DNA from 4 places in the Acidovorax temperans genome. Region 4 is predicted to be linked to each of the others. Evidence: predicted binding sites of a transcription regulator. Region 4 holds the regulator's gene; each other region holds the start of a gene.
What was found. Region 4 encodes FNR, which switches genes on or off when oxygen is low (the NO sensors DNR and NnrR bind a similar motif). Its sites were predicted from a motif close to TTGATNNNNATCAA; they were not measured.

Region 1 (7,834 bases), 790 kb from region 4:
ATTCCGAAGTCTGCCTGCACGGCCGCTGCGAGCACGGGGCCGTGCTCGTCCAGCATTTTCTGGATGCGCAACAGGCGCTCTCGGCGCACCAAAAGCGGCACATCGACGTGCTCACGACTGGCTTGCCGCTGGAGTTGGAAATGGGCGTGGATTTCGGCTGGGGTCATGCCAAGATGATAGGAGGCCTGGGCCAAGGTCACGTCACCAAAGGGCACATGAGCCCACGGGACTACGGGCCTGCCGTGGCGTTGCGTCCGCCACCCGACACAACGCCCGCAGGCGGCCCCACGCCAGGGCCGCCGGGCGGTTCAACAGGCTTCAGCGCACTTCGCGCGGAACCACATCGGTGACGTCTTGGGCACCCGGCAGCACGCCGCCACGGCGCGATGCCGCAGACTCTTCAGGAGCTGCATCCGCAGCAGGAGAGGCACGGCGCGCGGCGGTCCAGCGCTCGGTCGAACGAAACACGGTGCCGAAGCCGGTACGCGGGTCCATGCGCATCACCCAGGGGGTGACGGGCTTGCCGGTCAAACGTGCCCACCCCGCGCGCAGCGCCCACACCAGGGCCAACACCATCACGGCGGCGACGAGGCTCAAAAACAGCACTACGCCCATCGCAACCACCACGACACGCAGCACCAAGCGAAGTACACCTGCAACAAATTCGTTCAAACAACACCTCTCATTCACAACTGCGATGCGGACAAAGCCTCAACCGAGGCCCTGCCCGCACCGGGGGCCGCTTAACCCTGCGGCACAGCGCTGAACTGGAACACCCCAGGTTCCAGCACGGGGTTCACTGTCACGGCAATCACGCTCTTGGGCGGGAAGCGCCCTTCCAGCAGCAGCTTGGACAAGGGGTTCTCGATGCGCTGCTGGATGGCCCGCTTGAGCGGACGTGCACCAAACACCGGATCGAACCCCACCTTGGCCAATTCTGCCAAGGCAGCGTCAGACACCTGCAGTTCCAAATCCATTTTGGCCAGCCGGGTTTCGAGCAACTTCAGCTGGATCTTGGCGATCGACGCAATGTGCTGCGCATCCAGCGCGTGGAACACCACGGTCTCGTCAATGCGGTTCAAAAACTCGGGCCGGAAGTGGTTCTTGAGCTCGCCCCACACCGCATCCTTGATGTCCTGCGAGTCCTGGCCCACCATGGCCTGGATCAGGTGCGAGCCGATGTTGCTGGTCATCACGATCACCGTGTTCTTGAAGTCCACGGTACGGCCCTGGCCATCGGTCAGGCGGCCATCGTCCAGCACCTGCAGCAGCACGTTGAACACGTCGGGGTGGGCCTTTTCCACCTCGTCGAGCAGCAGCACGCTATAGGGCTTGCGGCGCACGGCTTCCGTCAGGTAACCGCCTTCCTCATAGCCCACGTAGCCGGGCGGCGCGCCGATCAGGCGGGCCACGGAATGCTTCTCCATGAACTCGCTCATGTCGATGCGCACCAGATGCTCTTCGCTGTCGAACAGGAAGCCCGCCAGCGCCTTGCACAGCTCGGTCTTGCCCACGCCCGTGGGGCCGAGGAACAGGAACGAGCCCGTGGGCCGGTTCGGGTCAGACAGGCCCGAGCGTGAGCGGCGGATGGCATTGGCCACAGCGGCAATCGCCTCTTCCTGCCCCACCACGCGCTCGTGCAGCTTGGTTTCCATCTGCAGCAGCTTGTCTTTTTCGCCCTGCATCATCTTGGCGACGGGGATGCCCGTGGCGCGGCTCACCACCTCGGCAATTTCTTCCGCGCCCACTTGCGTGCGCAGCAGGCGGTTGGGGGTGGACGCGCCGTCCTTGCCCTCTTCCTTGGCCTGCGCTTCCTTGAGCTGGCGCTCCAGGTCAGGCAGCTTGCCGTATTGCAGCTCGGCCACCTTGTTGAAATCGCCCTTGCGCTTGAGCTCTTCGATCTGCTGCTTCACTTTCTCAACCTGCTCGCGCACCTGCTGGCTGCCCTGGGCCTGGGCCTTTTCCGAGGTCCAGATGTCTTCCAGGTCGGCAATTTCCTTTTGCAGCTTTTCGATCTCTTCTTCCAGCAAGGTCAGGCGCTTTTGTGAGGCCTCGTCCTTCTCCTTCTTCACCGCCTCGCGCTCGATCTGCAGCTGGATCAGGCGGCGGTCGAGCTTGTCGATGGCTTCGGGCTTGGAGTCGATTTCGATCTTGATCTTGGCCGCTGCCTCGTCGATCAGGTCAATCGCCTTGTCGGGCAGGAAGCGGTCGGTGATGTAGCGGTTGGAGAGCTCGGCCGCAGCCACGATGGCCGGGTCGGTGATCTCCACCCCATGGTGCACTTCGTACTTTTCCTGCAGGCCGCGCAGGATGGCGATGGTGGCCTCCACGGTGGGCTCGCCCACCAGGATTTTCTGGAAGCGGCGCTCCAGCGCAGCGTCTTTTTCGATGTACTTGCGGTATTCGTCCAGCGTGGTCGCGCCCACGCAGTGCAGCTCGCCACGCGCGAGGGCTGGCTTGAGCATATTGCCCGCGTCCATCGCACCCTCACCCTTGCCAGCACCCACCATGGTGTGCAGCTCGTCGATGAAGACGATGGTCTGGCCCTCGTCCTTGGCCAACTCATTCAACACGGTTTTCAGGCGCTCTTCAAACTCGCCGCGGTATTTGGCACCGGCCAGCAGGGCCGCCATGTCCAGCGAGAGGACGCGTTTGCCCTTGAGCGATTCGGGCACTTCGCCCGCCACGATGCGCTGGGCCAAGCCTTCCACAATCGCCGTCTTGCCCACGCCTGGCTCGCCAATCAGCACGGGGTTGTTTTTGCTGCGGCGCTGCAGCACCTGGATGGCGCGGCGGATTTCATCATCGCGGCCAATCACGGGGTCGAGCTTGCCGGCGCGGGCGCGCTCGGTCAGGTCCAGGCAGTACTTTTGCAGCGCGCCGCGCTGGCCCTCGGCTTCGGCGCTGTCCACCTTCTGGCCGCCGCGCACGGCGTTGATGGCGGCTTCCAGGCTCTTGCGGGTCAGGCCGTTGTCTTTGGCGATCTGGGCAGCATCGCCCTTGCTATCGGTCAGCGCCAGCAAGAAGAGCTCGCTGGCAATGAACTGGTCGCCGCGCTTGATGGCCTCTTTTTCAGTGGCCTGCAGCACGCGGCCCAGCTCGGGGCCGCCCTGCACCTGGTCGTGCCCCTGCACCTGCGGCAGGCGCTTGATGGCGGCTTCAGCAGCGCTGGTCAGGCCCGGCACGTTGGCGCCCGCGCGCTGCAGCAGCGCTTTGGGGCCATCGTCCTGCTTGAGCATGGCCAGCAGCACGTGCACGGGTTCGATGTAGGCGTTGTCGTGGGCCAGGGCAAGGCTTTGGGCATCGCCCAGGGCTTCCTGGAACTTGGTGGTGAATTTGTCGAGACGCATGGGTCAATATCCTCCGAATTGCAAAGCATTTGGGGCATGCACTGCCTCATTTCAAGGCAGCTTTTGACAGAAGAGATTGACGTGCGTCAGCAAACCAAAATGCAGCAGGCCGCCTGAATTGCTACTTTTTTAATAGCTACCAACGCTTATCTATCAAGCGCCAGAGCCATTTTTTACTGATATTCCTGGCCGCAGAGCTTCACGCATTGCTCGCCGTGATGCCCCAGCGCGCCAGTGCCGCATCGTCGCTCACCCGCGCGTCCACCCAGCGGGCGCCCTGGGGGGTTTGCTCCTTCTTCCAGAACGGGGCCTGGGTCTTGAGGTAGTCCATCAAAAACTCGCAGGCCTGAAAGCTCTGGCCCCGGTGGGCGCTGGTCACTGCCACCAGCACGATCTGGTCGAGCGGCTGCAGCAGGCCCACCCGGTGGATGACGCGGGCGCCAAAGATGTCAAAGCGCCGGAAAGCCTCCTCCACCATGGCTTCGATGGATTTTTCCGTCATGCCGGGGTAGTGCTCCAGCTCCATCGACGCCACGGCGTCACCTTCATTACGGTCGCGCACGGTGCCCACGAAGCTGCACACGGCGCCCACGCCCTTGTCGTTGCGGCGCAGTTCGGCGATTTCGTGCGAGAGGTCAAAGTCTTCGGTCTGGATGGAAACGCGTGCGTAGGTCATGGTGCGCGGTGCAGGCGGGGCGCTGCCAGCAGGGCGCGCTCTTCTTCGACAAATTTCTTGAGCTGTTGCAGCGCGGGCGACGGCGGCAGCTTTTCCAGCAGGGTTTGCAGCCGGGTGATATCGCCCACCGTGGGCGCCACCTTGATTTGCGCCACTGCGGCGGTGTGGTTGCCGGATTGAATCAAGGCCAGTACCTTGTTCGGCCATTCACTTTTGGGTCTTGCCATAGAGATGTTGTTGGTAGTTGGGCAGGATTGTCTGTAGCATTCGCCCGCACTTTACCCCCACCGCAGCCCTTGCGCGACCGATCAGCCCCTCATCTGCCCATGGCCACACAGACCATTACCACCGACCAATACAAGCTCTACCCCTCGCCCCGCAACCAGTACCGCGAGATTTTTGAGCACCAGGTGTTCGTGCCCTACCCCTACGCCATCATTGACCTGGAAGTGATGGAGCTGGCAGGCAAAACCACCCTGTACGCTGCCTGCCGCCTGTCGGACATGAAAATGGGCCAGGTGGTGACCTTTGAGCTGGCGCCCGACCAGGCCAAGTTCGAGCGTCTGTTCACCCCCGATTGAGCGGCCCCACCGCCCATCCACGCCCCCTGCCCATGCACGAAGAAGACAACCAGATCCACGTCCCGCCCTCATTCCTGGCGGTGTATGCCGACAGCCGCCAGCGCCTGCGCGAACCGGCTTCGGTCGTCCGCAACCGCTACGAGCTGTGCGAAGACCTGGCCGGGCACCTGGTGGAGCAAGCGCAAACGCTGTACCACGTGCAAGCCCCGTCGGAAGCCGAGATCTTGCGGCGCATCCACGCGGGGCTGTGCGCGGCCGAGTCAGGCGTTTCAGTAGACGAAGCAACCTGGATCACCACCCGGCTGGCGGAGCTGCTGAACTGGCCATGCCCCGTGCTTACCCCGCCCGCCACCGAGGATGGGGCCGAAGGAGAAGGCCCGGCCAGCCCACCACAGCAGCCATGAAAAAAGGCGCAAACCCTGTAAAGGTTTTGCGCCTTTTTAGCCTCTAGCGCTTATCCAACAAGCGCCAGCAGCTATTGATTCAGTAGCAAATCAAGAGCCGCCAAACGGCATCTTGGGCATGCCGCCCAGGCCTTTCATGCCGCCCATGCGCTTCATCATCTTCATCAGGCCGCCGCCCTTCATCTTCTTCATCATGTCCTGCATCTGCTCAAACTCTTTGAGCAGGCGGTTCACCTCTTGCACATGCACGCCAGCACCGGCGGCAATGCGCTTTTTGCGGGTGGCCTTGATGAGATCAGGCTTGCGGCGCTCCAGCGGCGTCATGCTCTGGATGATGCCTTCCTTGCGCTTGATGTCTTTTTCGGCCTTGTCCATGTCGATGGAGCCCGCCTTGGCGGTGAGCTGAGAGGGCAGCTTGTCCATCAGGCTCGACAGCCCGCCCATCTGCTTCATCTGCTGGATCTGCGCCAGGAAGTCATTCAGGTCAAACCCGTCGCCGCTCTTGACCTTGGCCGCCAGCTTCTGCGCGGCTTCCATGTCCACGCCTGCCGTGACCTGCTCCACCAGCGCCACGATGTCGCCCATGCCCAGAATGCGGCCCGCGTGGCGTTCGGCGTCGAACACTTCGAGGCCATCGATCTTTTCCGACACACCCGCAAACTTGATGGGCGCGCCGGTGATCTGGCGCACCGACAGCGCCGCGCCACCGCGCGAGTCGCCGTCCAGCTTGGTCAGCACGATGCCGGTGAGCGGCAGCGCCTCTTTGAACGCCTTGGCGGTGTTGATGGCGTCCTGGCCCTGCATGGCGTCCACCACGAACAGGGTTTCAACAGGGTTGATGGCGGCGTGCAGGTCCTTGATTTCCTTCATCAAGGCTTCGTCAATCGCTAGGCGGCCGGCGGTGTCCACCAGCAGTACATCAAAGTAATGCTTCTTCGCGTAGTCGAGCGCGGCGTTGGCAATGTCCAGCGGTTTCTGGTCAGGGGTGCTGGGGAACCACTCGGCTCCAGCCTGGGCCGTCACGGTCTTGAGCTGCTCAATGGCGGCAGGGCGGTACACGTCGCCCGACACCGTCAGCACCTTCTTCTTGCGCTTTTCAATCAGGTGCTTGGCCAGCTTGGCAGTGGTGGTGGTTTTACCGGCACCCTGCAAGCCTGCCATCAGGATCACGGCGGGCGGCTGGGCGGCCAAGTTGATGTCGGCCACGCCTTCGCCCATGGTGGCCGCCAGCTCGCGGTTGACGATGCTGACCAGCGTCTGCCCCGGCTTGAGCGAGCCCAGCACTTCTTGGCCCAATGCCTTTTCCTTGACGCGGGCGATGAAGTCGCGCACCACGGGCAGGGCAACGTCGGCCTCCAGCAGCGCCATGCGCACCTCGCGCAGCATGTCCTGGACGTTGGATTCGGTGATGCGGGCCTGGCCGCGCATCTCCTTGACGAGTCGCGTGAGTTTGTCGGTGAGTGCGGAGGCCATAAGGGGTTCTGGAAAGGTTCCGGTGTGAGCCGCAACCTGCACGCAAGTCAAAAGCAGGCAGGTTTGCCAGGGCGCTGGCAGCGGGCGAAAGGCTAAACTGTGACCCATGATTTTACCCAGTGCTTCCCCCGTCAGTTGGCTGCTGGCCCTTGCCGCCGCCTTGGCATACGCCGCACCCGTCGCAGCCGCTTCCCGCCTGGGGGCGGCGGCGTCGCGCAACGCACTGCTCGTGGCCTGGGTGCTGCACGGGGCCTTGCTGGTGTGGGGGCTGTGGGGCGAGGCGCCGCGCTTCGGCTTTGCCCCCGCGTTGTCGATGACCGCATGGCTGGTGCTCACGATGTATGCGGTGGAGCGCCAGTTGTTTCCGCAGATGCGGGCCCGCTGGGTCCTGGCCGCGCTGGGCGCTGCCACCATCGTGCTGGCGCTGCTGTTTCCGGGGCAACCGCTGCATGTGGCGGCGTCGGCCTGGCTGCCGCTGCACCTGGCCCTGGGCATTGCCTGCTATGGCCTGTTTGCGGCGGCAGTGGTGCACGCCTGGCTGATGACGCGGGCCGAGCGCCACATCCGGCAGGCCGAAGACCCTGACAGCGGAATCCCCTTGCTGACGCTGGAGCGCCTTACCTTCCGTTTTGTGACGGCCGGGTTTGTGCTGCTCAGCGCAACGCTGCTGGCTGGATGGCTGTTCAGCGACATGCTGTATGGCCGCGCCTGGCGCTGGGACCACAAAGCGGTTTTCTCGTTCCTGTCGTGGCTGGTGTTTGCCGCGCTGCTGCTGGGGCGGGCACGCTTTGGCTGGCGGGGGCGCAATGCGGTGCGCATCCTCTATGCAGGCTCCGCATTGCTCATGCTGGCGTATGTCGGCTCACGCTTCGTGCTTGAAGTGATTCTGGGCCGCAGCACATGAAGTACCTGGTTTTGCTATTGGTGCTGGTAGTGGCTTTTGGCATCTGGAAAAGCCGCCGCAACCTTGCGCAACCCAGCCGCCCCCACCAACCCAGCCCCCCCACGCCTCAAGACATGGTGGCGTGTGCGCACTGCGGCCTTCACCTGCCGCGCACTGACGCCATCGTCCAGTACGGCGCCCACTACTGCTGCGCAGACCACCTGCGCGCAGGCCCTTCGCACCGTTGAAAGGCGCCTTCTTGAGCGATAGCCGGCTGTTCCCCAACGAAGCCCCCTTTGTGCGGCTGTGGCGGGGCTTTCTCACCGGCCGGTTGATGATTGCCGTGGCACTGCTGGTGCTGCAGCTGCTGGGGTATGCCTTCAACCAGGCGCAGGCATTCACACCAGTCGTGCTGGCGGTGTGCGTGGCCTATCTGGTAGCCACCGTGATGCTGCGGATTCTGGGGC
Region 2 (7,834 bases), 1.9 Mb from region 4:
CCCCAGGGCATGGACAGGAACTTGGCGCACAGCTCTACCGAGTCGATCATCGGCTGGGCCTTGGCGCGGTCGCCGCTGGTGGTGATGAGGAATAGCGACTTGGCGGCCATTTGTTCCTTGAAGGGCAGCCCGGGCACGCGCATCCAGCCGCTCCAGTGATCCAGATAAGTCTTGAGCGGCGAAGGAATGCTGAACCAGTACACGGGCGACACGAACACGATGTGCGTGGCCGCCAGCGTGGCGTCGAGCAGGGTTTTCAGATCGCCCTCGGGCGCGGGGTAGGTGCCCACGGTGTGGCGCAGGTCCACAAACGGCGGCAGGCTCATGCGCGCCAGGTGGTGCCAGGTTTGCACCGTGCCCGCAGGCAGCGCAGCGGCGGCCTGCTGGGCCAGCCATTCGGTGTTACCCAGGTGGCCGCTTTCGCGGGTGGAGGTGGTGAGAAAGAGGTAATGCGGTGTGGTGTTCGACATGCCGCCGATGGTAGCTGCGGCATGCCGGGTGCGTCGTCGCTAGGCCGCCACGGTGCCGCGCACCGCGCGCGGGGCCTGCACGCCCAAAAAGCCGAAGTTCATCGCGGGCACTTCGCCGCTCAGCAGCTCGGCCATGGCCTTGCCCGAGCCTGCGCCGTGCGTCCAGCCCAGCGTGCCGTGGCCTGCATTCACCCACAGCTTGCCCACGCGGGTCTGGCCGATGAAGGGGATGTTGGTCGGCGTGGCGGGGCGCAGGCCCGTCCAGTACTGGGGGTTGCCGCCTTCTTCGGGTGTGCGGGTGTCGCACACGCCGGGCAAAATTTCGGCAATCCGGCGCGACAGCATGTGGCAGCGGGCGCGGGCCACGGGGCTGTCCAGGCTCATGTCAAAGCCGCCCAGCTCGATGGTGCCGGCCACGCGCAGGACGTTGCCCAGGCGGCTCATGGCGATCTTCTTGCCGTCGTCGATGGTGGAGACCATGGGCGCGCCTTCGGGCCTCAGCAGCGGGAAGGTGGCGCTGTAGCCCTTGCCGGGGTAGATGGGCAAATCCACGCCCACGGTGCGCAGCAGCGGCGCGCTGTACGAGCCGCAGGCCACCACAAAGGCATCGGCCTTGAGGATGAAGTCTTTTTGGCCGCTAGCGCCCGTGTTGCGAGCGATAACAGCTACAGAATCAATAGCATCACCAATCTTGTTCAGGCGCAGCACATCGTGCCCGTACAGGAACTGCGCACCCCGCGCGGCGCAGCGGCGGGCCAGTTCTTGCGTGAACACGCGGGCGTCGCCGCTTTCGTCGGTGCTGGTGTAGGTGCCGCCGGTGATCTTGTCGCCATAGGCCTTGAAGGCTGGCTCGATCTTCAGCAGCTCATCGCGGCTGACCAGGCGGCGCTGCACGCCGAATTTGCGCATCAGCTCCACCGCGTGGCCTGCGGCGTCAAACGATTTCTGGTCGGTGTAGAAGTGGGCGATGCCGCGTTCGAGGCGGTTGTATTCAATGCCGGTGCTGGCCACCAGGTCCTTGAGGGCCGCGTGGCTGTAGGCGCCCAGCGCCACAATCTGCTGCACGTTGCGCTCAAACGCCGTGTCGTTGCACTGCGCCAGAAACTTCAGGCCCCAGCGCCATTGGTCCCAGTCGAACTGCGGGCGAAACAGCAGCGGTGCCTCTTTGTCGAACATCCACTTGAGCGCCTTGAGCGGCGCTTCGCGGTTGGCCCACGGCTCGCAATAGCTCACCGAGATCTGTGCCGCGTTGGCAAAGCTGGTTTCAAGGGCAGCGTCGGGTTGGCGATCGACGACGACCACCTCATGCCCGCGTTCGAGCAGGTGCCACGCTGTGCTGATGCCGATGATGCCGGCGCCGAGGACAATGGTTTTCATGAGGGCGCAGTGTGCGGCACATTGCGCTGAACAAAAAGCAAAATTAAACTTAATCAAAATTCATCAGGGCAGCTAATGTTGGGCCGCCTGTTTTCCGTCCCTTTTGCAGCGTTTCAGCCATGAGCACTTACGACCCCGCCGCCCTCGAATGCCTTGCCGCCATCGTGGAGGAGGGCGGCTTTGAGCGCGCCGCCCAGCGCCTGAACGTGACCCAATCCGCCGTGTCGCAACGCCTGCGCGCGCTGGAGGCGCAGGTGGGCTCGGTGCTCATCGTGCGCAGCCGCCCGCTCAAGCCCACCAGCGCGGGGCAGTTGCTGCTCAAGCACACCAAGCAGCTGCGCCTGCTGCGCGCCGACCTGGAGCGCGACCTGCAGGAGCTGGCCCCCAGCGCCCCGGGGGGCTCACGCGAAGACGAGCGCATCTCCATCGCCATCAATGCCGACAGCATTGCCACCTGGGCCATGGGCGCGCTGCACGACCTGGTGCGCCAGCGCCTGCCGCTCGAAATCATCACCGACGACCAGGATTTCACCCAGGAATGGCTGCGCTCGGGCCAGGTGCTGGGCTGCGTCACCACGCTCAAGCAGGCGCTGCGCGGCTGCAAGATGGTGCCGCTGGGCGCCATGCACTACGTGGCGGTGGCCTCAGCCGACTTTGCCCGCAAGCACCTGCCCCAGGGGCTGACGCCGCACAACTTTCGCGATGTGTCGTTTCTGTCGTTCAACCGCAAGGACGATATGGCCGCCGAATTCGTGGCGCGCACCTTTGGGCTCAAGCGCGTGGCGCTGAACCACCTGTTCGTGCCCAGCACCGAAGGGCAGATGCGCGCCGTGTCGGCAGGCTGGGGCGTGGGTGTGATGCCCGAACTGCTGGCCCGGGGCCCGATTGCCGATGGCAGCCTGGTGGATTTGGTGCCGGGGCATTTCCTGCCCATTCAGCTGTACTGGCACTGCTGGAATCTGGAGTCGGAGCTGCTGGACGCACTGACGGAAGCCCTGAAGGCGACGGCGGCCAACACGCTGGTGACCTGAGCGGCTGGCCTGCACTGGCTCGCATCCGTACGCATGGGTCTGTCGGCGAAACGACGGTAAAGACGTGAACGTAGTAGTTGTAATGCAACTACTGCATTTGTTTTTTTACCGTAATGGATAAGATGCGTGCCATGTCGACGCCGCCCACCAAAGTTTCTTTCAAAGAGCAGATGCACCTCGCCCGCGAGGAGGCCATTCTGCAAGCCACCTGCCGCCTGCTGGGCGAAAAGGCGTATGACGCCATGACCATGGACGACGTGGCCAACGCGGTCGGCATCGCCAAGGCCAGCCTCTACAAGCACTTCAGCAGCAAGGAAGAGTTGTGCAGTGCAGCCATGGTGCAGATTCTGGCGAGAGTGCGTACTTACCTTGATGGGCTTGCCGCAGAGATGCCACCCGTGGAAAAGCTGCAGGCGCTGGTGCGCTGGTCGCTGGAGCGGCTCATCACCAACGAGATGCCACTGCTGCCCAGCCGCAACTCCAGCCTGCGCGCCGTGCTCATGGCCAACAAGGATTACCTCAATGGGCTGGTCACTGTCAGCGACCAGATCGGGGAATGGATCGTGCAGGCCCAGGGCCAGGGCGTGATCAACCCCACCTTGCCGCCCCTGGTGGTGCTGTACACCCTGTACGCCCGCGCGTGCGATCCGGTGGTCACCTTCCTCAAGGATGGCGGCCAGTACTCGGACGCCGAGATCGTGGAGTTGGTGGTGCGCACCTGTTTTGACGGGCTGTCGGCACGCTGATCCTTGGGCCGCCGCATGGCGGCTGCGTTCTCGCACCGGGCAAAAAAAAGCCCCGCCAGGGCGCAATGCCAGTCAGTTAAGCCCGCAGGCGGCTTGATCCAGTAAAAGGGAGCGTGTTCAACACGTTCCCTTTTTTCTTGATGAGCCTGCTTGCAAACGCCTTGCGCCAGACCCTGCCCCGAGTACCTGATCGCATCGAGCAGCTCAGCGCGTTGATAGACCCCACCTGGATCGCACAGGCGCTGGGGACCAGCGGCAAGGCCTCCATCCGCCGGCGCAAGCTGCCTGCCGAACATGCCGTGTGGCTTGTGATCGGACTGGCGCTGTTTCGCGACCGGCCACTGTGGCAGGTGGTGCAGCAGCTGGATTTGAGCCTGGATGGACAAGCGCCGCCCGCACCGAGCGTCAGCGTGCAAGCCCGCCAGCGCCTGGGCGAGGAGCCTCTGGCCGAGCTGTTCGCTCTACTGACCCAAGCCTGGAGCCGTCCTGCGGTGAATGTGCGCCAGCCACTGCGCGTACTGGCTGTGGATGGTGTGGTCTGGTCGGCGCCGGACACCCCTGAGAATCGAGTCGAACTGGGCAGCTGCAGCAACCAGCATGGCCTCTCGCCCTGGCCGCAGATCCGCGCCACTTGCCTGATGGACACACACAGCCACGAGATGCTTGATGCCAAGCTCGGCGCCATGGACTGCGGCGAATTGAGCCTGGCAGCGCAGTTGCGCGGCGAGGATCACTCCGTGACCCTGTTTGACCGAGCGTACTTCTCGGCAGCGTTCCTGTTGGACTGGCAGGCTGCGGGTACGCAGCGCCACTGGTTGATGCGCGCGCGGGACAATCTGCGCCATGAGATCGTCCAGCAACTGGCGCGCGGCGATGCGCTGATCCGCATGCCGGTGTCCCCACAAGCGCGCAAGGCACACCCGCATCTGCCCAGCCACTGGCAGGCACGCCTGATCGAGGTGAGCGTGGGTGGACGGCTGCGCCGCTTCATCACATCCTTGCTGTGTCCCCGCACGCATCCGGCGCAGGAGCTGGCCGAGCTCTACCGCCAGCGTTGGGAGATCGAGTTGGGGTTCCGGGAGATCAAGCAGACCCTGCAGGAGGGTGAGCCGGTGCTGCGCAGCAAGCAGCCCGCGCTGGTGCGCCAGGAGCTGTGGGGTGTGCTGATCGCCTACACGCTGCTGCGCCGCTGGATGCGCGAGATGGCAGCGCACGTCCAGGTCGAGCCCCAGCGCATCAGCTTCCACACAGCCAGCTACGCCATCGTGAACTTACTGGCGGTCCCCAGCCTGGACTCTGCCGGCACCTTGCCCAAGCAGTTGGCAGCCCTGTTGGCGCAATCGCGACACTTCGTGCTGCCGCCACGCCGCACTGGGCGCAGCTTCCCAAGGGTCGTCAAAAAACGCGCTTCCAAATTCCCAACAAAAAAAATGCCAGTCAGCTCTTAACTGACTGGCATTGGGCCAGGGCGGGGCTTGATGCGGCGCGGGGCCGTCGCTTAGCGAACGATCAGCAGCGGCACCTTGCAGTGGGCCAGCACTTGCGTAGTGACCGAGCCAACCACCAGCGTGGCCAGTGCGCCGTGGCCGTGGGAGCCCATCACCAGCAGGTCGAACTTGCCGGTGTCTGCCACCTTGGCGATGGTTTCGCCCACGGGGCCCACCTTGTACATGCACTTGGCTTCCACGCCATGGCGGCCGAGGAACTTGGCCACCGGCGCCATGATCTTGTCGGCTTCTTCAGCGTGGTAGCTGTCCACCACTTCCTTGCCCAGGGCAGCGCGTGCGCGGGTGGGCAGGGGCGACTGCACTGTCAACACCGTGTAGCTGTGGCTGGTGCCCAGCAGGTCTTCGTGGGTGGCCAGATAGGCAAGCATCTTCTTGGTGTAGGCGCTGCCGTCGACCGCAAGCAGAATGTTCATGGAAAGCTCCAGGTTGATGTTGTTCAGACTAATGCGCGCAGGCGGTTGTTGTCTTGACCTGGGTCATATTTTTCGTCGTGCGCCGCCAAAAGACCTTCGTAGAAGTCAGAGGCCTTTGCTTCCGATCATACGGTGAGGCACAGCTGGCTCTGAAAGGTGGCCTGTTCCCCCTTACGGGCATACCCCAGCGGGTTCGCCACCACCCGGCATTGCCAGGCTTCCTGGGTGGCTGGGTCGGTGCCGCTCACCGTGTAATCGCTGGGCGCATGCAGGTGGCCGTGCAGCCAGAGTTGCGCGTGGGGCAGCAGGTGATCCAGTGCGTTGCAAAAGCCTGCGGTGCCGGGCACCAGGCCGTAGCGCGGGTCTGCGCTGCGCAGGCTGGGGGCGAAGTGCGTGACGGCCACGGTGGTCCCTGCGAATGGCGTGCTCAGCGCCGCTTGCAACCATTCCTGGCAAGCCAGGGCTTGCGCGCGCATGGATTCGGCCAGAAATGCTTCGCCGCTGCGGGTACCGCCGGTTTTGCGCAGGTAAAAGTTGGCAGCCCTGAAAGCCTTGTCGCGCAGTTGCAGGCGCCGGGTGAGCGAGTCAGTTTGTTCGTGGTCAGCCAGCGCGTCAAAGTCGCTCCAGAGCGTGGTGCCCACAAAGCGCACCTGTTTTAGCACCAGGGTTTCGCGTTCCAGCCAGGCAATGCCCAGCTTGTCGCAGGTACGGCGCAGCCGCTGGTGGGCTTCGTCGAAATCTTGCGCGTCGTATTCGTGGTTGCCCGGCACGAAGAGCACGGGTGTGGGCCACGCACCCCACTGAGGTAACGGTGAAAACCGGGCCAGGCCGAAATCTTCATCGCCCAGCTGGCCGCCTTCCTGGTAGGAACCAATGTCGCCCGCCAGCACCAGTACATCGGCGCCCGGTGCGGGCTCTGGCACAAAGTGGGGATGGGCTTCCAGGTGGAGGTCGGACAGCAGCTGAATCTTCATGGGTGCAGTGTAGGCCGTGAGGGCTTTTGGACAGGTTCTCAGGCGTACTGTGGGCCTGCGGGTGTTGTCAGTCACGAAACATGCTGCGGGCTGATCGGGCCAGGGCGTGCAGCAGCCACTCCATGGCCTTTTCCTGCGGCCCGCGTCGGCGCCACAGGGCATCCACGTGCACGGCAGGCACATTCAGCGGCAGGGGACGTTGCACCAGTTTGTCGGCAATGCCCGTCACCGGGATGAAATGCCGCGGCAGCACGGTCAGCAGGTCTGAACCCACCACCACCCGGCCCGCCGTGAAGAACTGGTTCACGGTGATAACCACCCGCCGGGTGCGCCCCAGCGAGGCCAGTGCTTCGTCAATGAAACCAAACGGCCGACCGGAAAAGCTGACCAGCATGTGCCGCGCTGCGCAGTAGGTGTCGAGGCTCAACTCGCCCGTGGCCAGCGGATGCCCCTGGCGCATCACACACATGTACTCGCCGTCGTACAGGCGGCGGCTGTCATAGGCCACGGCCCCGCCCGCTTGGGCGCGGGCAGTCAGGTCGGCCAGGGCTGCAGGGAAGTAGCCCACGGCCATGTCGGCAGACTCTTCGTCCAACAGCCGCCGGGGGTCGCGGGTGGTAAGCGGCAAGACCCGCACGGAGATGCCCGGCGCCTCGCGTTCAATGATTTGCACCAGCGGCGGCACCAGCGTGGCGGCCGTCGCGTCGGCCATGGCCAGCACAAAGGTGGATGTGGCCGTGGCGGGTTCAAAGTTGCCGGGCGCCAGGGCCTCCTGCAGCAGCGCCAGCGCATCGCGCACGCTGGGCCACAGGGCCAGCGCCCGGGGGGTGGGCTCCACCCCCTGGCCGCTGCGCACCAATAACTCGTCTCCCACCACCTCGCGCAGGCGGCGCATGGCGTTGCTCACGGCGGGCTGGGTGATGGAAAGCTTGTGCGCTGCCTTGGTCAGACTGCGCTCCGCCATCACTTCATCGAACACGCGCAGCAGGTTCAGATCGAGCGAGCGAAAGTTCAGATGCGAGGTCATCTTTCAATCATCACTGATATGAATGTAGAAAATTCAAAATATAAATTTGAATAGATAAAGGGTAAACCCTAAGATTCACGCATTCGCCCGGCAATCTCGCCAAAAGCGTTTGAAAAGGGACTACCAAAATGACCAGCTTCGCACACGTTGATTACCCCACTGAACACCCTGGCGTGGTTCGCGCTGAAAACGCCGCCGCCGCCATCAAGGACATTGCGCACAATTTCGACGGTGCGCGCGGTGCTGCTTCGTTGCTTCTGGCTGCGGTGGTTTCAGCGCTGATGGTGG
Region 3 (7,834 bases), 2.1 Mb from region 4:
CGCGGCCTGGCGGTGGCGGCCACGGGGCGGGCCACACCGATCTGCTGCGGGGCGCCTTTGGCGAGCGCCGCACGCTCGGTGGCCTTTTTCTCAAACCCTTGAGCGCTGGGTAGCGGGCCGAGGTTCACGGGGGTGGCGACCGGCCCACCCGTGCGGCGCGCCACCGCCGTAGCCGACATTTGGGGGGCCAGCCTGGGAAGACCGGTATCCAGCGCCTCGATGCGGTCGGTAACCACGGGCACAGGTGTGACGGGAGGCGGCGGCGGTGCGGAAGGTGGTGCGGGAGTGAGGGGCGGGTTAGGCTGCTCCGGGGCCACCGGCGTGGACGGGGCCGGCGGTGCGGCTGGCGAGTCGCCGCCGCCTCCGCCACAGGCAGCCACCGCTAAGACTACCAACAGTCCGGCACCTTGAAGCAAAGCGCGATACATCATCATCTCAGTCATCCCCTTCTGGTTGAATCCCATCCACTACTTCGCCAGCGCCTTGAGCGCCATCTTGATCCCCTCGCTCACCCCCACCTCCGCGGGCAGCGCCTTGAGCGCCGCCGCCGCTTCCTTGTCGTTGTACCCCAAAGCCAGGAGGGCCTGCAGAATGTCGGCCTGCGCATCGCTGTTGGCGGCACCTCGCACAGCACCGATGTCCGCTCCCAGCTTGCCCTTGAGCTCCAGGAGCAAACGCTCGGCGGTCTTTTTGCCGATGCCCGGCACCTTCACCAGACGACCCGCCTCCTGCAGCGAAATCGCCTGCGCCAGATCGCTCACGCCCATGCCACTCAGAATGGACAGCGCCGTGCGCGGGCCCACGCCCGAGATTTTGATCAGCTCGCGGAATGCCTGGCGCTCCGGGGCCGTGGCAAAGCCGTAGAGCAGTTGCGCATCCTCGCGCACGATGAACTGCGTGAGCAGGCTGACGCGCTCGCCCACGGCGGGCAGGTTGTAGAACGTGCTCATGGGCACATTCACCTCGTAGCCCACGCCGTGGCAGTCCAGCAGCACCTCGGGGGGATTCTTCTCCAGCAGGGTGCCGGTCAATTTGCCTATCATTGGAGTCCTTTGGCGCCGCCGCATGCCGATGCGGGTGGCGCCCTCGTTTTTGCCGTCATTGGCTTTTTTGCCGACTGGAATTATCAGCGTGATCCTGCGCCACACCTTCCTCCCGCACAACAACACCCGCCTGACCCACCTGTGTGGCCCGGCGGACGCGCACCTGCGCACCATCGAGGTGGCCTTGGGCGTGGGCATTGCCCACCGGCACGAGCAGTTCAAGGTGGACGGCCCCAAGGCCAAGGCCACGCAGGCGATGGAGCTGCTGCAGGCGCTGTACGAAATTGCCGAGCGCCCCATCCCGGAAGACCACCTGCAGCTGATGCTGGCCGGCGACAGCGACCTGCTGGACGCGCCCGAGGACGCCATCGTGCTGAGCACCCGCCGGGCCGACCTGCGCGGGCGCACTGCCACCCAGAGCCTGTACCTGCAGAACATTGCCACCCACGACATCACCTTCGGCATTGGCCCTGCGGGCACGGGCAAAACCTACCTGGCAGTGGCCAGCGCCGTGGATGCACTGGAGCGCAGCTCGGTGCAGCGCATTGTGCTGACCCGCCCGGCGGTGGAGGCGGGCGAACGCCTGGGCTTTTTGCCGGGCGACCTGGCGCAGAAGGTGGACCCCTACCTGCGCCCGCTGTACGACGCCCTGTATGAATTGATGGGCCACGACAAGGTGCAAAAAGCGTTTGAGCGCAACGCCATTGAAATTGCCCCGCTGGCTTTCATGCGCGGGCGCACGCTGAACAATGCCTTTGTGATCCTGGACGAGGCGCAGAACACCACGCCTGAGCAGATGAAGATGTTCCTGACCCGCATCGGCTTTGGCTCGCGCGCGGTGGTCACAGGCGACGTGAGCCAGATCGACCTGCCCAAGGGTGCCATGAGCGGCCTGATCGACGCCGAGCGGGTGCTCAAGCGCGTCAAAGGCATTGCCATCACGCGCTTCACTAGCGCCGACGTGGTGCGCCACCCGCTGGTGGCGCGCATTGTGGATGCGTACGATGCGCCCCGCCGGGCCCTGGCAGCGCGTAGTTGATTATTTTTACTATTAATTTGATAGCTGCTTGCGCTTATTGGATAAGCGCCAGGTGCCAATATGACTCTGAACCAACTCTCGCTGTCCCTGCAATTTGGCAAGTTTGATGGCGTGGCGGAACACCGCGCTGTGCTGTCACGCCACAAGGTCACGCGCTGGATTCGCCACGCCTTGTCGAGCGACGCGGAAATCACCGTGCGCATTGTGGGCACCGAGGAAGGGCAGCAGCTCAACCGCGAATACCGCAAGAAGGACTACGCCACCAACGTACTCACCTTCGACTACACGCAGGAACCTGTGGTGACGGCCGACCTGGTGCTGTGCGCGCCCGTGGTGGCGCGCGAGGCGGTGGAGCAGAACAAGAGTCTGCAAGAGCACTACGCCCACCTGCTGGTGCACGGCACCTTGCACGCCCAGGGGTGGGACCACGAAACCAGTGCCGAAGACGCGGACGAGATGGAGTCTTACGAGACCGCCATCATGCAAGAGCTGGGGTTTGCGGACCCGTACGCCAAGTAACCCGAAAAACTCAAGGTCCAAAGAAGAGGCCCGGAAAAGGCCTGCCACCCGCCGCGCCAGAGGCGGCGGGTGATGGCACTTTTCAAGACTCGCGCCGCTCAATTAACCGGTTGATACGCAACGCGGCCAAAGTGCACACCGCACCCGACAGCAGGTAGACCGACACGGCGCCCAGGCCAAACTTGGCCGACAACCCCAGCGCCACCAGCGGCGCAAAACCTGCGCCCAGCAACCAGGCCAGGTCTGCAGACAGGGCCGCGCCCGTGTAGCGGTATTGGGCCGAGAAATTGGCCGTGACGGTGCCCGAAGCCTGCCCATAAGACAGACCCAACAGCACAAAGCCCACCAGCAGGAACACGTTGTTGCCCGCAGACCCTGCACCCAGCAGCCAGGGCGCCGCAAAGCTGAACAGGCCAATCAACACCGCCATGGAACCCAGCAGATTGCGTCGGCCAATGCGATCGGCAAGCCAGCCCGACAGCATGATCGCCCCCGCCGCCAGGAAGGCGCCAACAATCTGCACGCTCAGCACCTCGGTGATGGACTGTTCGGAATACATGACGATCCACGACAGAGGGAACACCGTAGCCAGGTGAAACAGCGCAAAGCTGGCCAGCGCGGCAAACGCGCCAATCAGCACATTGCCGCCTTCATCACGCACCACCTGGCTCACGCTCACGGGTTGCAGCTCACGCTGCTGCAACAGTTCGGCGTATGACTGGCCCACCACCAGGCGCAGGCGGGCAAACAGCGCCACCACGTTGATGGCAAAGGCCACGAAGAAAGGATAGCGCCAGCCCCAGTCCAGAAACTCTGCCGTGCTCAGGCTGCCGTACAGGTAGGCAAACAGGCTGGCAGCCAGCACAAAGCCCACTGGCGCGCCCAGCTGTCCGATCATGGCAAACCAGCCGTGCCGTTCCTGGGGCGCGCTCATCGCCAGCAGCGAGGGCAGGCCGTCCCAGGTGCCGCCCAGCGCCAGCCCCTGGCCAATGCGCAAGATGACCAGCGCCACAATGGCCGTGCTGCCCACCGAGGCATAGCTGGGCAAAAACGCCATACCCGCCGTGCAAGCGCCCAGCAGGAACAACGCCAGCGTGAGCTTGGTGCCCCGGCCCCAGCGCCGCTGCACGGCCATGGAAATGGCCGTGCCCACCGGGCGGGCCACAAAAGCCAGCGCGAAGATGGCAAATGCCATCAACGTGCCGTCAAGCCGCGACACAAACGGAAATAGCAGCGAGGGAAACACCAGCACGCTGGCGATACCAAAGACAAAAAAGTCGAAATATTCAGACGAACGCCCAATGATGACCCCCACCGCGATCTCACCAGGGGTGACGTCCTCGTCGGTGTGGGCACGTGCGAGGGAGACCGAACTTTCAAAGCCTGGAACAGGCAGTGCCGCAGAACCTGGGCTGTACATATTGACGCTCCTCAAGCAAGTGATACGGCTCCGTTCTACACGCCACCCTGCCGCGCCACAAGTGAGGTTTCGCTAGGCTGCGCGTAGGAAAACCCTGATTGCGCAGGGCGTTTTCGGCACTGCGACAGATCAAGACTCCTGCGAAAGAGTGAAAAACAGTCGTGCGCCTTTGATGTTGGACAAAATGTCCAATCGACAAATTCGCTAGCCGTACTACATTGCGAACCCTCAGTCATTCGCGTTTACACCTAAACGCGCCTTTGTCGCGCTCTTCGCATGTTGAACACCCAAAAACTCCGCAGGCCCGCCGGTCTGGCAGCGATCGCACTGACAACCGGCCTGGCCGGTTGCAGCAAGGCCGTTGTCCTGAACCCGGCTGGTGACATTGCCGCCCAACAGGGCCAGATGGTCATTACCGCCACTTTGCTGATGCTCATCATCATCGTGCCGGTGATCGCACTCACGCTGTTCTTTGCCTGGAAATACCGCCAGAGCAATACCGAAGCCGAGTACGACCCCGAATGGCACCACTCCACCACGCTGGAACTGGTGATCTGGACCGTGCCCCTGATGATCATCATCGCCCTGGGTGCACTCACCTGGATCGGCACCCACAAGCTCGACCCCTATCGCCCCCTGGACCGCATCGACGCGCAGCGCGCCGTGCCCGCCGATGTGAAGCCACTTGAAGTGCAGGTGGTGGCGATGGACTGGAAGTGGCTGTTCTTCTACCCCGAGCAAGGCATTGCCACGGTGAACGAACTGGCCGCGCCGGTGGATCGCCCCATCCTGTTCAAGCTCACGGCCACGTCCACCATGAACGCGTTTTACGTGCCCGACCTGGCCGGAATGATCTACGCCATGCCCGGCATGCAGACCGAGCTGAACGCGGTGATCAACAAGCCTGGCGTGTTCCACGGCATGTCGTCGCACTACAGCGGCGCAGGCTTCTCGGGCATGACGTTCAAGTTCCACGGCCTGAGCAACGAAGACTTTGCCCAATGGGTGCAAAAAGCCAAGTCCGAAGGCAAGCCGCTGGACAAGGCCACCTACCTGAACCTGGCCAAGCCCAGCGAGCGCGACCCCGTGCAGCGCTTTGCCTCGGTGGAAGAGGGCCTGTACGACAAGGTGCTCAACCGCTGCGTGGAAGAAGGAAAGATGTGCATGCACCACATGATGGCCATCGACTCCCTGGGTGGAGAAGCGTACATGCGCGCTGCCGGCCTGAACCTGCCCCAGGACGTGTGCACCGCACAAAACGCCGCCCAAGTGGTGGCCGCGCTTGAAACCCGCAATGCACCGGCCCCAACCTCCGGCGCCAGCATCCGTCAATGAGCCTCGCTATGACCCCTGAAAACGCAACTCCTGCCCACTGGGCACTGGGCCGCCTGAGCTGGGACGCCGTGCCCATGGCGCACGAGCCCATCGTGCTGTGGACCTTCATTGCCGTCGTGCTGGGCGGCATCGCCGTGATGGCGCTGATCACCAAGTTCCGCCTGTGGGGCACCCTCTGGCGCGACTGGATCTGCAGCATCGACCACAAAAAGATCGGGATCATGTACATGATCCTGGGCCTGGTGATGCTGCTGCGCGGCTTTGCCGACGCCGTGATGATGCGCCTGCAGCAGGCCATGGCCTTTGGCGACAACATGGGCTACCTGCCGCCGCACCACTACGACCAGATCTTCACCGCCCACGGCGTGATCATGATCTTCTTCGTGGCGATGCCGCTGGTCACAGGCCTGATGAACTACCTCGTGCCGCTGCAGATCGGTGCGCGCGACGTGTCGTTCCCGTTCCTGAACAACTTCAGCTTCTGGATGACCACCGCTGGCGCCGTGCTGGTGATGGTGTCCCTGTTCCTGGGTGAGTTCTCCACCTCCGGCTGGCTGGCACTGTCCAACCTGGGCTCACAAAGCGCCAGCACCGGGCTGGACTATTACATCTGGGCGCTGCAGATTGCCGGGGTGGGCACCACGCTCTCGGGCATCAACCTGATCGTCACCATCATCAAGATGCGGGCACCCGGCATGAACCTGATGAAGATGCCTGTCTTCACCTGGACTGCCCTGTGCACCAATGCGCTGATCGTGGCGTCCTTCCCTGTGCTGACGGCCGCGCTGGTTCTGATGTCGCTGGACCGCTACGTGGGCACCAACTTCTTCACTAACGAGCTGGGCGGCAACCCCATGCTCTACGTGAACCTGATCTGGATCTGGGGCCACCCTGAGGTGTACATCCTGGTGCTGCCCGCGTTCGGCGTGTTCTCCGAAGTGGTGGCCACCTTCTGCCGCAAACGCCTGTTCGGCTACACCTCCATGGTGTACGCCACGGTGTGTATCACCATCCTGTCGTACCTGGTGTGGCTGCACCACTTCTTCACGATGGGCTCGGGCGCGAGCGTGAACACCTTCTTCGGCATCACCACCATGATCATCTCCATCCCCACGGGGGCGAAGATCTTCAACTGGCTGTTCACCATGTACAAGGGCCGCATCCGCTTTGAGCTGCCCATGATGTGGACTGTGGCCTTCATGGTGACGTTCGCCATCGGCGGCATGACCGGCGTGCTGCTGGCCGTGCCCCCAGCCGACTTCGTGCTGCACAACAGCCTGTTCCTGATCGCCCACTTCCACAACGTGATCATTGGCGGCGTGGTGTTCGCGATGTTTGCCGGCATCAGCTACTGGTTCCCCAAGGCCTTCGGCTACAAGCTCGACCGCACCTGGGGCGTGCGCTCCTTCTGGCTGTGGGTCGTGGGCTTCTGGGTCGCGTTCACGCCGCTGTATGTTCTGGGCCTGATGGGCGTTACCCGCCGCGTCAGCCACTTTGAAGACCAATCCCTGCAGATCTGGTTCATCATCGCCGCCATCGGCGCAGGCCTGATCGCGGCCGGCATTGGCTGCTTCCTGATGCAACTGCTGGTCAGCTACCTCAAGCGCGACCAGTTGCGTGACGAGACCGGCGACCCCTGGGACGGCCGCACGCTGGAATGGGCCACATCGTCGCCTCCACCTGCCTACAACTTCGCCTTCACCCCCGTGGTGCACGAAATTGACGCCTGGTGGGACATGAAGAAGCACGGCTACCAGCGTCCGCTCACCGGCTTCCAGCCCATCCACATGCCTGCCAACACCGGCGCGGGTGTCGTGATCTCGGGCCTTTCGCTGGTGTTCGGCTTCGCACTGATCTGGCACATGTGGCTGCTGGCGGGCGCGTCGTTCGCGGCGCTGTTGCTGGCTTCCATCATCCACACGTTCAACTACAAACGTGACTTCTACATCCCGGCCTCCGAAGTGAAGGCCACCGAAGAAGCTCGCACACTCCAACTGGCCCGCCATGTCTGAACTTCGCCTTAACGCTGGCGCCGCCGCAGGCGCCCTGGCCCCACGCGAGTACCACCTCGCGCACGAGCCCCATCCCGAAAACGGCACCGCCCTGGGCTTCTGGCTGTACCTGATGAGCGACTGCCTCATCTTTGCCGCCCTGTTTGCCACCTATGGCGTGCTAGGCCGCAGCTACGCGGCAGGCCCCACCGGCGCGCAGCTGTTTGACCTGACGCTGGTGGCCATCAACACGGCCTTCCTGCTGCTGTCGTCCATCACCTTCGGCTTTGCCATGCTGCGCAAGCAGCAAAAGGATGTGAACGGCACCCTGCTGTGGCTGGCCATTACCGGGCTGTTCGGCCTGTGCTTCCTGGGTCTGGAGCTGTACGAGTTCTACCACCTGATCCACCAGGGCGCCACGCCCCAGCGCAGCGCCTTCCTGTCGGCCTTCTTCACGCTGGTGGGCACGCACGGGCTGCACGTCACC
Region 4 (7,834 bases):
GAGCACATGGCCAAACAATGGGTTCCTCCTACCAAACCCATGACCAGTGCGGTCCATGCAACAGTAGCCGACATGCTGTTCGTAGCCCTGCTCAGATGATGCGGGAGAAGCGGGCGCGGGTGCGATCGGCCTGCAGGTAACGATCAAAGACCATCGCAATACCGCGCACAAAGAACCAGCCCATGGGGGTCACTCGAACCCCTTCACTGCCCAACTCCACCAGACCTTGGGTTTCCATGTCCTTCAAACGGTCCAGTTCAGCAGCAAAGTACTTTTTGAAGTCGATCAGCCATGCTTGCTCCATCGGCTCAATCAGCAGTTCACCTTGGCACATCAACGCCATGATGGCAGCGCGTCTCACCAAGTCATCCCGGTTCAATGCCAGCCCCCGAACGACTGGCAGGCGACCCTGGTCAAGGAAATCGTAATACTCATCCAGGGTCTTGGCGTTTTGGCTGTAGGTCGCCCCAATGCGTCCAATCGCTGACACGCCCAGCCCAATCAAATCGCAATCGGGTTGGGTGCTGTATCCCTGGAAATTGCGGTGCAGGCGCCCCTGCCGTTTTGCAATGGCCAACGCATCAGTAGGCAAAGCGAAATGATCCATGCCGACGTATACATAGCCAGCGTCAATAAATGCATCCAGCGAACGCGAAAGCATGGCGACTTTGGCACCTGCTGTGGGCAACTCCGCTGAAATGATGCGACGCTGGGGCTTGAAGCGCTCAGGCAGATGTGCATATGCGTACAACGCAATGCGATCGGGTCGAAGCTGGGCAATCTGTGACAACGTCCGATCAAATGACTCAGGGGTTTGGCGTGGCAAGCCGTAAATCAAGTCCACATTGATGGAGTCAAACCCGATGGTGCGTGCAGATTCGACCAAAGCAAAAACTTGCTCTGCGGGCTGAACACGGTGTACTGCCTTTTGGACTTCAGAGTCGAAGTCTTGGACGCCAAAACTCAACCGGTTGAAACCCAACTCTGCCAACAATGCCAGACGCTCCGCGTTGACCGTGCGGGGATCCACTTCGATGGAATATTCCCCACCGGGAGCCAGAGTGAAGCTGCGCTTGAGCATGGACATCAACTCACACAGCCCATCATCAGACAGGAACGTGGGGGTCCCGCCACCCAGATGCAACTGGCTAACCACCTGCCCCACACCACATTGGGCTGTATGCAAGTCGATTTCGCGGCTCAGGTACCGCAAATAGACATCAGCACGATCATGGTGTTTGGTAATGATCTTGTTGCAAGCGCAGTAGTAGCATAGCGACTCGCAAAATGGGATGTGTACATACAGCGACAACGGCATGGCTTTGGAGCCTGTCCCCAAATGCCTTTGGGCCAACGCCAAGGCATAGTCCTCCTGACCAAAAGCCTCCACAAAACGGTCTGCCGTTGGATAAGAGGTGTATCGGGGACCCGGCACATCAAACCGGGTAAGGAGTTCTGGGGTAACAGCGGTCATGAGATATCCTTGCGTACTCGGTTACTGTGCCGCACCTTACCCTCTTCGTCCTTGACCTGAATCAAGTGAACCCACTGCTGGTGGAGCGACAATTTGATGCATATCATCCGCTTCTAAGCACTGTGCGAGGCACTTCGGCCTCTCTCGTCGAGCACGATATGCTCGAACAACCAACTGGTTTCTGCGCCATGAATCCGCTCACCATCAAAGTCGCCTGCTCCAACTGCAATCTCCGTGAGCTTTGCATGCCTGTGGGGCTCAACGAAGAGCAGCTGCAACGCATCGACGAAGTGGTAGCCGTGCGGCGCAAGATCAAGCGCGGCGGAACGCTTTTCCGCAACGGAGAAGCTTTCACCTCGCTGTATGCCATTCGCACGGGCTTCTTCAAGACCTGCGTGGCGACAGAAGATGGTCGCGACCAAGTCACAGGATTCCAGATGGCCGGTGAAATCATTGGTCTGGATGGCATTGTGAATGACCATCACACCTGCGATGCCGTCGCTCTGGAAGACGCGGAAGTTTGCGTCATGCCCTTTGATCGCATAGAGGAATTCTCGCGAGAAGTCACTGCGCTACAGCACCATGTGCACAAAATCATGAGCCGTGAAATCGTGCGTGAGCATGGCGTGATGCTGCTGCTCGGAAGCATGCGAGCAGAAGAGCGTCTGGCAGCGTTTTTGCTCAATTTGGTGCAACGCCTGCACGCGCGAGGTTTCTCTCAATCGGAACTGGTGTTGCGAATGACGCGAGAAGAAATTGGCAGTTATCTCGGCCTCAAGCTTGAAACCGTGAGCCGCACCTTCTCCAAGTTCGTAGAAGAAGGCACCGTGGAAGTGCGGCAAAGACATGTCCGCATTCTAGATACCGATGCCCTACGCCGCATCGTGAACAACCAACAAGCCTGCCACTGAAAAATTTTCGACAGAGGTGCCGGACAACTGACGAGCACTTCGCTGACGCCTCCGACAATGCCGCGCCATACAGCGCGGCATTTTTTTTATTCAAGTGCAGGAGGGATGCTTGCGGCAATCGTCAGGGCGCTCCTCGTCAGGCACCGGGCAGCGATTCAGTTCAAAGGGGGACATCGCAAGCAAGGTGGTGAGCGCACTGGACACCATGGTGAGCGCCCAGAACCCAAAGAACGCCAAGGTGTAGACGCCTGTTCTCGACAAGGTGACAGGCTGCCCGAACCAGTGAAGGTCTTGCGGGTCCACCATCGCAAAGACGAGCATCTCAATCACACCTGCCACCAAAAAGGCTGGCCAGGCAATCCACATCAGGCGCTGTGTCCACATCGTGCTGTTTCCTTGCGGTGTTGTATTGGGTCGTTGCGAAATTCAGTGAACCAGAGTGACTTCACAATCACCTCGGCTGCGCTTCTGGCGGGGTCGCAGCGTGATTGCGCCCTTTCATCGCGGGCGCCAAGCTCTTCTCTGGGTGCTCCAGGGTCTTGTTGATGTCGATACCTCGCTGGTAGTAATCCTCCGCGACCACAGGGTCTGGGCGCGACATCGCAAGCCACAAAGTAATGAACCCCGCAACAATGACCACCAAGGGGCCCGCCAATACCAGCCACACATGGCCAAACTTCCACCATGGGGCTGCAGCTGGCGTGGCTGAGGAAGAAACAGTAGACATAGCAAACTCCATTAACTCAGGCTTGTACGTTGAATGAAAACGGTACTACCTGGGAACCAAAAATACGGTTTTTTCTGTCACGTGGGCACCGCCACCCTCGGCACCAATTTCAAAGGTGATGGGATGAGACCCAGGTGAAGCAGACCCATAAGGCACCTGCAATCGCACAGCAACCCAGCGAGACTGAGCGGGATCGACCTCCACCGACGCTTCCGACACCACTTCAAGTCCCTCAAGACCCTTGGCATCTATGCGGTAGCGCTGAGGAGTTTCGGTAGCGTTCATGATCTGGATACGGTAGATGTTTTCCAACTTCCCCCCAGCCACAATGCGTGACAAGGCGGCCCGGTCGCGAACCACGTCCACTTTCAGCGGTGTTCTCGTCACCAGGCTGGCCAACAAGGCCACGCACAGGGTGACCAGCACGGCGCTGTAGATCAGCACGCGGGGGCGCAGCACGCGGCGCAACATCTGCGACTGCGTCCAGTGCTTGGCCACGCCGTTCTGGGTCGAATAACGGATGAGCCCACGCGGGTACTGCATCTTGTCCATCACGGTATTGCAGGCGTCCACGCACAGGCCACAGCCAATGCATTCGTACTGCAAACCCTTGCGGATGTCGATGCCCACCGGACAGACCTGCACACACAGCGAGCAGTCAATGCAATCGCCCAGCCCCTGGGCTTTGTAGTCGATATTCTTCTTGCGCGGACCACGCTGCTCGCCACGTTCAGGGTCGTAGGTAACGATCAGCGTGTCTTTATCAAACATCGCGCTCTGAAAGCGCGCATAAGGGCACATGTACTTGCAGACCTGCTCGCGCATGAAGCCCGCATTGCCATAGGTGGCAAAACCGTAGAACAGCACCCAGAAAATCTGCCAGCCGCCCGGGAACGCCAGCAGCTCGCTGCCCAGCTCGCGAATGGGGACGAAGTACCCCACAAAGGTGAACCCGGTCCACAGGGCCACCGCGATCCACACCACCTGCTTGAAAAACTTCTTGCGGATCTTCTCGAACGTCCAGGGGCCGTTGTCCAGGCGGAGCCGGGCACTGCGATCACCTTCGATCTTGTGCTCGATCCACATGAAAATTTCGGTGTACACCGTTTGCGGGCATGAAAAACCACACCACAAACGCCCGGCCACGGCGGTAAACAGGAACAGCGAAAGTGCTGAAATGATCAGCAAACCCGTCAGGTAGATGAAGTCCTGCGGGTACAGCACCAAACCGAAGATATAAAAGCGGCGCGCTCCCAAATCGAAGAGCACCATCTGGCGCTGCCCCCACTCCAGCCAGGGCAGGCCATAAAACACCAGTTGTGTGAGAAATACCATCGCCCAGCGCCACCGGGCAAATACTCCGCTGATGGATCGCGGGTAAATCTTCTTTTGTGCTTCGTACAGGGAGACGATCTCGACCTGACTGCTAGGCACTTCCGAACCATCTGCGGCAACAGGAGCGATAGGAATAACCTTGCGAGGAGACTCGCTGGGTGGCTTCATGGCGGCGCTCTCTACTTAATCCAAAACTTCAGAAACAACAAAGGGGCGGCGCCCTCAGACACCGCCCCACGTTCACATCACTGCGCCTTGTTGTTTGACAATCCCCAAACATACGAGGCCAGCACCTTGATCTGCGCTTCGGTCAACTTGTCTGCCTGTGCAGGCATCTGATTGACCTTGCCATTGTTGATCATGGCGGTAATCGCTGCTTCACCCCAGCCATGCAGCCAGATGTCGTCTGTCAGGTTGGGAGCACCCAAAGCCTGATTGCCCTTGCCGTCCATGCCGTGGCAGGCGGCGCAAGCACCAAACTTGGACTTGCCCAAAGAAGCACGCAGAGAATCGTGGGGGCTACCCGACAAACTGAGCACATAGTGCGACAGGTTACGCACATCTTCTGGAGAACCTACGGCAGCAGCCATGGGAGGCATGTTGCCAATGCGGCCCTTTTGCAAGGTTTCCAGGATCTTGTCATGTGTGCCACCGTACAACCAGTCGCCGTCGGCCAAGTTGGGGAAACCCTTGCTGCCGCGGGCGTCAGAGCCATGGCATTGAGCGCAATTGTTCATGAACAGGCGCTCACCAATGGCCTTGGCTTGCGTGTCCACGGCAATCGCTTCAGGAGTCATGGATGCAAAGCGGGCGTAAATGGGTTCCAACTCTTTGTTGGCCTTGGCCACTTCTGCTTCGTATTCGCCCTTCTGGCTCCAGCCGAGCTTGCCGGCAGAGCTGCCCAGACCTGGGTAGGCCGCCAGATAGCCCAAGCCAAAGATGATGGTGATGACGAACATCCACACCCACCAGCGTGGCAGAGGGTTGTTCATTTCCACCAGGTCTTCATCCCAGACGTGGCCTGTAGTGTTGTCGGCCGTTGATACGACCTTCTTGCGGCCTGCCATCCAAAGCAGCACGGCGCAGCCAATGATGCCGACCAGGGTCAGCGCGGTCACAAAGACCGACCAGAAATTGCTGGTGAAGTCACTCATGGGTTTTTCTCATTCTGGTGGAGTTCATTCTTGCTCAAATGGCAAGCGAGCAGCCTCATCAAATTTGGCACGGTTGCGGCCCATGTAGGCCCACACCCAGATGCCGATGAAGCAGACCATTGAAGCCAGCGTGGCCACAATGCGCATGGTGGTGATGTCCATATGCCAACCCTCCCTTACTTGAGCGCGCGGCCCATGACTTGCAGATAGGCGATCAGTGCATCCAACTCCGTCTTGCCCTTGACTTCATCAGCGGCAGCGGTGATTTGCGCGTCGGTGTATGGAACGCCCACAGTGCGCAGCGCCTTCATGCGAGGAGCCAAATCGGCCGGATTGACCAGAGTCTTCTCAAGCCAGGGGTAGGCAGGCATGTTGGACTCAGGCACCACGTCACGTGGGTTGTTCAAGTGGATGCGATGCCATTCATCGCTGTACTTGCCGCCCACGCGATGCAGGTCAGGACCTGTGCGCTTGCTGCCCCACTGGAAGGGGTGGTCGTACACGAACTCACCCGCCACCGAGTAGTGACCATAGCGCAGGGTTTCTGCACGGAAGGGGCGAATCATCTGCGAGTGGCAGTTGTAGCAACCCTCACGGATGTACACATCACGCCCGATCAGCTGGGTGGCTGTGTAGGGCTCCACGCCCTTCACAGCTTCCGTGGTGGACTTCTGGAAGAACAGGGGCACGATCTCCACCAGACCGCCAATAGCGATCACCAGCAGGATCAGCACGATCATCAAGAAATTGTTGGTTTCAATCTTCTCGTGGCTGAAACCGGCAGAAGCTTGCTTGTTGTTTTGAGACATGGGTTAGCTCCTTGAGGCTCAAGCGTGGGCAGTGTTCACGGCGGGGATAGCCACCTTGACCGAACGGCCAGAGATTGCGGTTGCCCACACGTTCCATGCCATCACCAGCATGCCGCCCAGATACAGCAGACCACCGGCCACACGGATCACATAGAAGGGATAGGTAGCCTTTACGCTTTCAACGAAGGTGTAGGTCAGCGTGCCATCAGGGTTCACAGCGCGCCACATCAGGCCTTGCATCACACCGGCAATCCACATTGCCGCGATGTACAGCACGATACCGATGGTGGCCATCCAGAAGTGCAGTTCAATCGCCTTGATGGAGTGCATCTTTTCGCGGCCAAACAGGCGGGGCACCAGGTAGTACAGCGAGCCCATGGAGATCAGACCCACCCAGCCCAGGGCTCCAGAGTGCACGTGGCCCACGGTCCAGTCGGTGTAGTGGCTCAGTGCGTTCACGGTCTTGATGGACATCATCGGACCTTCGAACGTGGACATGCCGTAGAACGACAGCGACACGATCAGGAAGCGCAGGATAGGATCGTCACGCAGCTTGTGCCATGCGCCCGACAGGGTCATGATGCCGTTGATCATGCCGCCCCAGCTGGGAGCCAGCAGGATCAGCGAGAACACCATACCGACGGATTGCGTCCAGTCAGGCAGCGCGGTGTAGTGCAGATGGTGAGGACCTGCCCACATGTAAGTGAAGATCAGGGCCCAGAAGTGCACGATCGACAGGCGATACGAGTACACGGGGCGGCCAGCCTGCTTGGGGATGAAGTAATACATCATGCCCAGGAAGCCTGCGGTCAGGAAGAAGCCCACGGCATTGTGGCCGTACCACCACTGCACCATGGCGTCTTGCACACCGGCGTAGGCAGAGTAGCTCTTCATGAAGCCAGCGGGCACTGCAGCGCTGTTCACCAGGTGCAGCAACGCCACAGCCAGAATGAAGGCGCCAAAGAACCAGTTGGCCACATAGATGTGCTTGACCTTGCGCGTACCCACCGTGCCAAAGAACACGATGGCGTAGGACACCCAGACCAGTGTGATCAGGATGTCGATAGGCCACTCCAGTTCAGCGTATTCCTTGCCGGAGGTGTAACCCAGCGGCAGGCTGATGGCGGCAGCCAGAATGACTAACTGCCAACCCCAGAACGTGAACGATGCGAGGGCCGGCGCAAATAACCGAACCTGGCAGGTACGCTGCACCACGTAGTAGCTGGTGGCGAACAAAGCGCAGCCACCAAAAGCAAAAATCACTGCATTGGTATGCAGTGGGCGCAAACGGCCATAACTAAGCCATGGAATGCCTAGGTTGAGTTCTGGCCATGCCAGCTGGGCGGCAATGATGACGCCCACCAGCATGCCGACCACCCCCCAAACCACGGCCATGATTGAGAACTGACGCACGACCGTGTCGT

Region 1: a site for FNR is predicted at 3,427-3,440, ahead of clpB (ATP-dependent chaperone ClpB). Genes of this name have one in related genera too.
Region 2: a site for FNR is predicted at 5,599-5,612, ahead of PQV96_RS20440 (universal stress protein). Genes of this name have one in related genera too.
Region 3: a site for FNR is predicted at 4,191-4,204, ahead of cyoA (ubiquinol oxidase subunit II). Genes of this name have one in related genera too.

What each region holds. Positions count from the first base shown of each region.
Region 1 covers NZ_CP117193.1:936,786-944,619, reverse strand. Annotated here, with positions in the region: gene PQV96_RS04420 (coniferyl aldehyde dehydrogenase) at 1-167, opposite strand, end outside; gene PQV96_RS04415 (hypothetical protein) at 319-672, opposite strand; gene clpB (ATP-dependent chaperone ClpB) at 744-3,350, opposite strand; gene PQV96_RS04405 (molybdenum cofactor biosynthesis protein MoaE) at 3,550-4,026, opposite strand; gene PQV96_RS04400 (hypothetical protein) at 4,023-4,253, opposite strand; gene PQV96_RS04395 (hypothetical protein) at 4,353-4,607, shown strand; gene PQV96_RS04390 (hypothetical protein) at 4,640-5,011, shown strand; gene ffh (signal recognition particle protein) at 5,102-6,484, opposite strand; gene PQV96_RS04380 (cytochrome C assembly family protein) at 6,591-7,388, shown strand; gene PQV96_RS04375 (PP0621 family protein) at 7,385-7,615, shown strand; gene PQV96_RS04370 (two-component system sensor histidine kinase NtrB) at 7,627-7,834, shown strand, end outside.
Region 2 covers NZ_CP117193.1:4,356,488-4,364,321, reverse strand. Annotated here, with positions in the region: gene PQV96_RS20465 (NAD(P)H-dependent oxidoreductase) at 1-470, opposite strand, end outside; gene PQV96_RS20460 (D-amino acid dehydrogenase) at 510-1,847, opposite strand; gene PQV96_RS20455 (LysR family transcriptional regulator ArgP) at 1,967-2,878, shown strand; gene PQV96_RS20450 (TetR/AcrR family transcriptional regulator) at 3,001-3,624, shown strand; gene PQV96_RS20445 (IS4 family transposase) at 3,765-5,072, shown strand; gene PQV96_RS20440 (universal stress protein) at 5,123-5,545, opposite strand; gene PQV96_RS20435 (metallophosphoesterase) at 5,671-6,519, opposite strand; gene PQV96_RS20430 (LysR family transcriptional regulator) at 6,587-7,546, opposite strand; gene PQV96_RS20425 (hypothetical protein) at 7,675-7,834, shown strand, end outside.
Region 3 covers NZ_CP117193.1:3,845,210-3,853,043, forward strand. Annotated here, with positions in the region: gene PQV96_RS17965 (trypsin-like peptidase domain-containing protein) at 1-236, opposite strand, end outside; gene ruvA (Holliday junction branch migration protein RuvA) at 468-1,043, opposite strand; gene PQV96_RS17975 (PhoH family protein) at 1,132-2,082, shown strand; gene ybeY (rRNA maturation RNase YbeY) at 2,143-2,601, shown strand; gene PQV96_RS17985 (MFS transporter) at 2,684-4,021, opposite strand; gene cyoA (ubiquinol oxidase subunit II) at 4,298-5,356, shown strand; gene cyoB (cytochrome o ubiquinol oxidase subunit I) at 5,365-7,368, shown strand; gene cyoC (cytochrome o ubiquinol oxidase subunit III) at 7,361-7,834, shown strand, end outside.
Region 4 covers NZ_CP117193.1:1,729,111-1,736,944, reverse strand. Annotated here, with positions in the region: gene PQV96_RS08250 (sulfite exporter TauE/SafE family protein) at 1-74, opposite strand, end outside; gene hemN (oxygen-independent coproporphyrinogen III oxidase) at 92-1,474, opposite strand; gene fnr (fumarate/nitrate reduction transcriptional regulator Fnr) at 1,663-2,385, shown strand; gene PQV96_RS08235 (hypothetical protein) at 2,476-2,769, opposite strand; gene PQV96_RS08230 (FixH family protein) at 2,837-3,112, opposite strand; gene ccoG (cytochrome c oxidase accessory protein CcoG) at 3,158-4,615, opposite strand; gene ccoP (cytochrome-c oxidase, cbb3-type subunit III) at 4,693-5,601, opposite strand; gene PQV96_RS08215 (cbb3-type cytochrome oxidase subunit 3) at 5,626-5,763, opposite strand; gene ccoO (cytochrome-c oxidase, cbb3-type subunit II) at 5,778-6,410, opposite strand; gene ccoN (cytochrome-c oxidase, cbb3-type subunit I) at 6,429-7,834, opposite strand, start outside.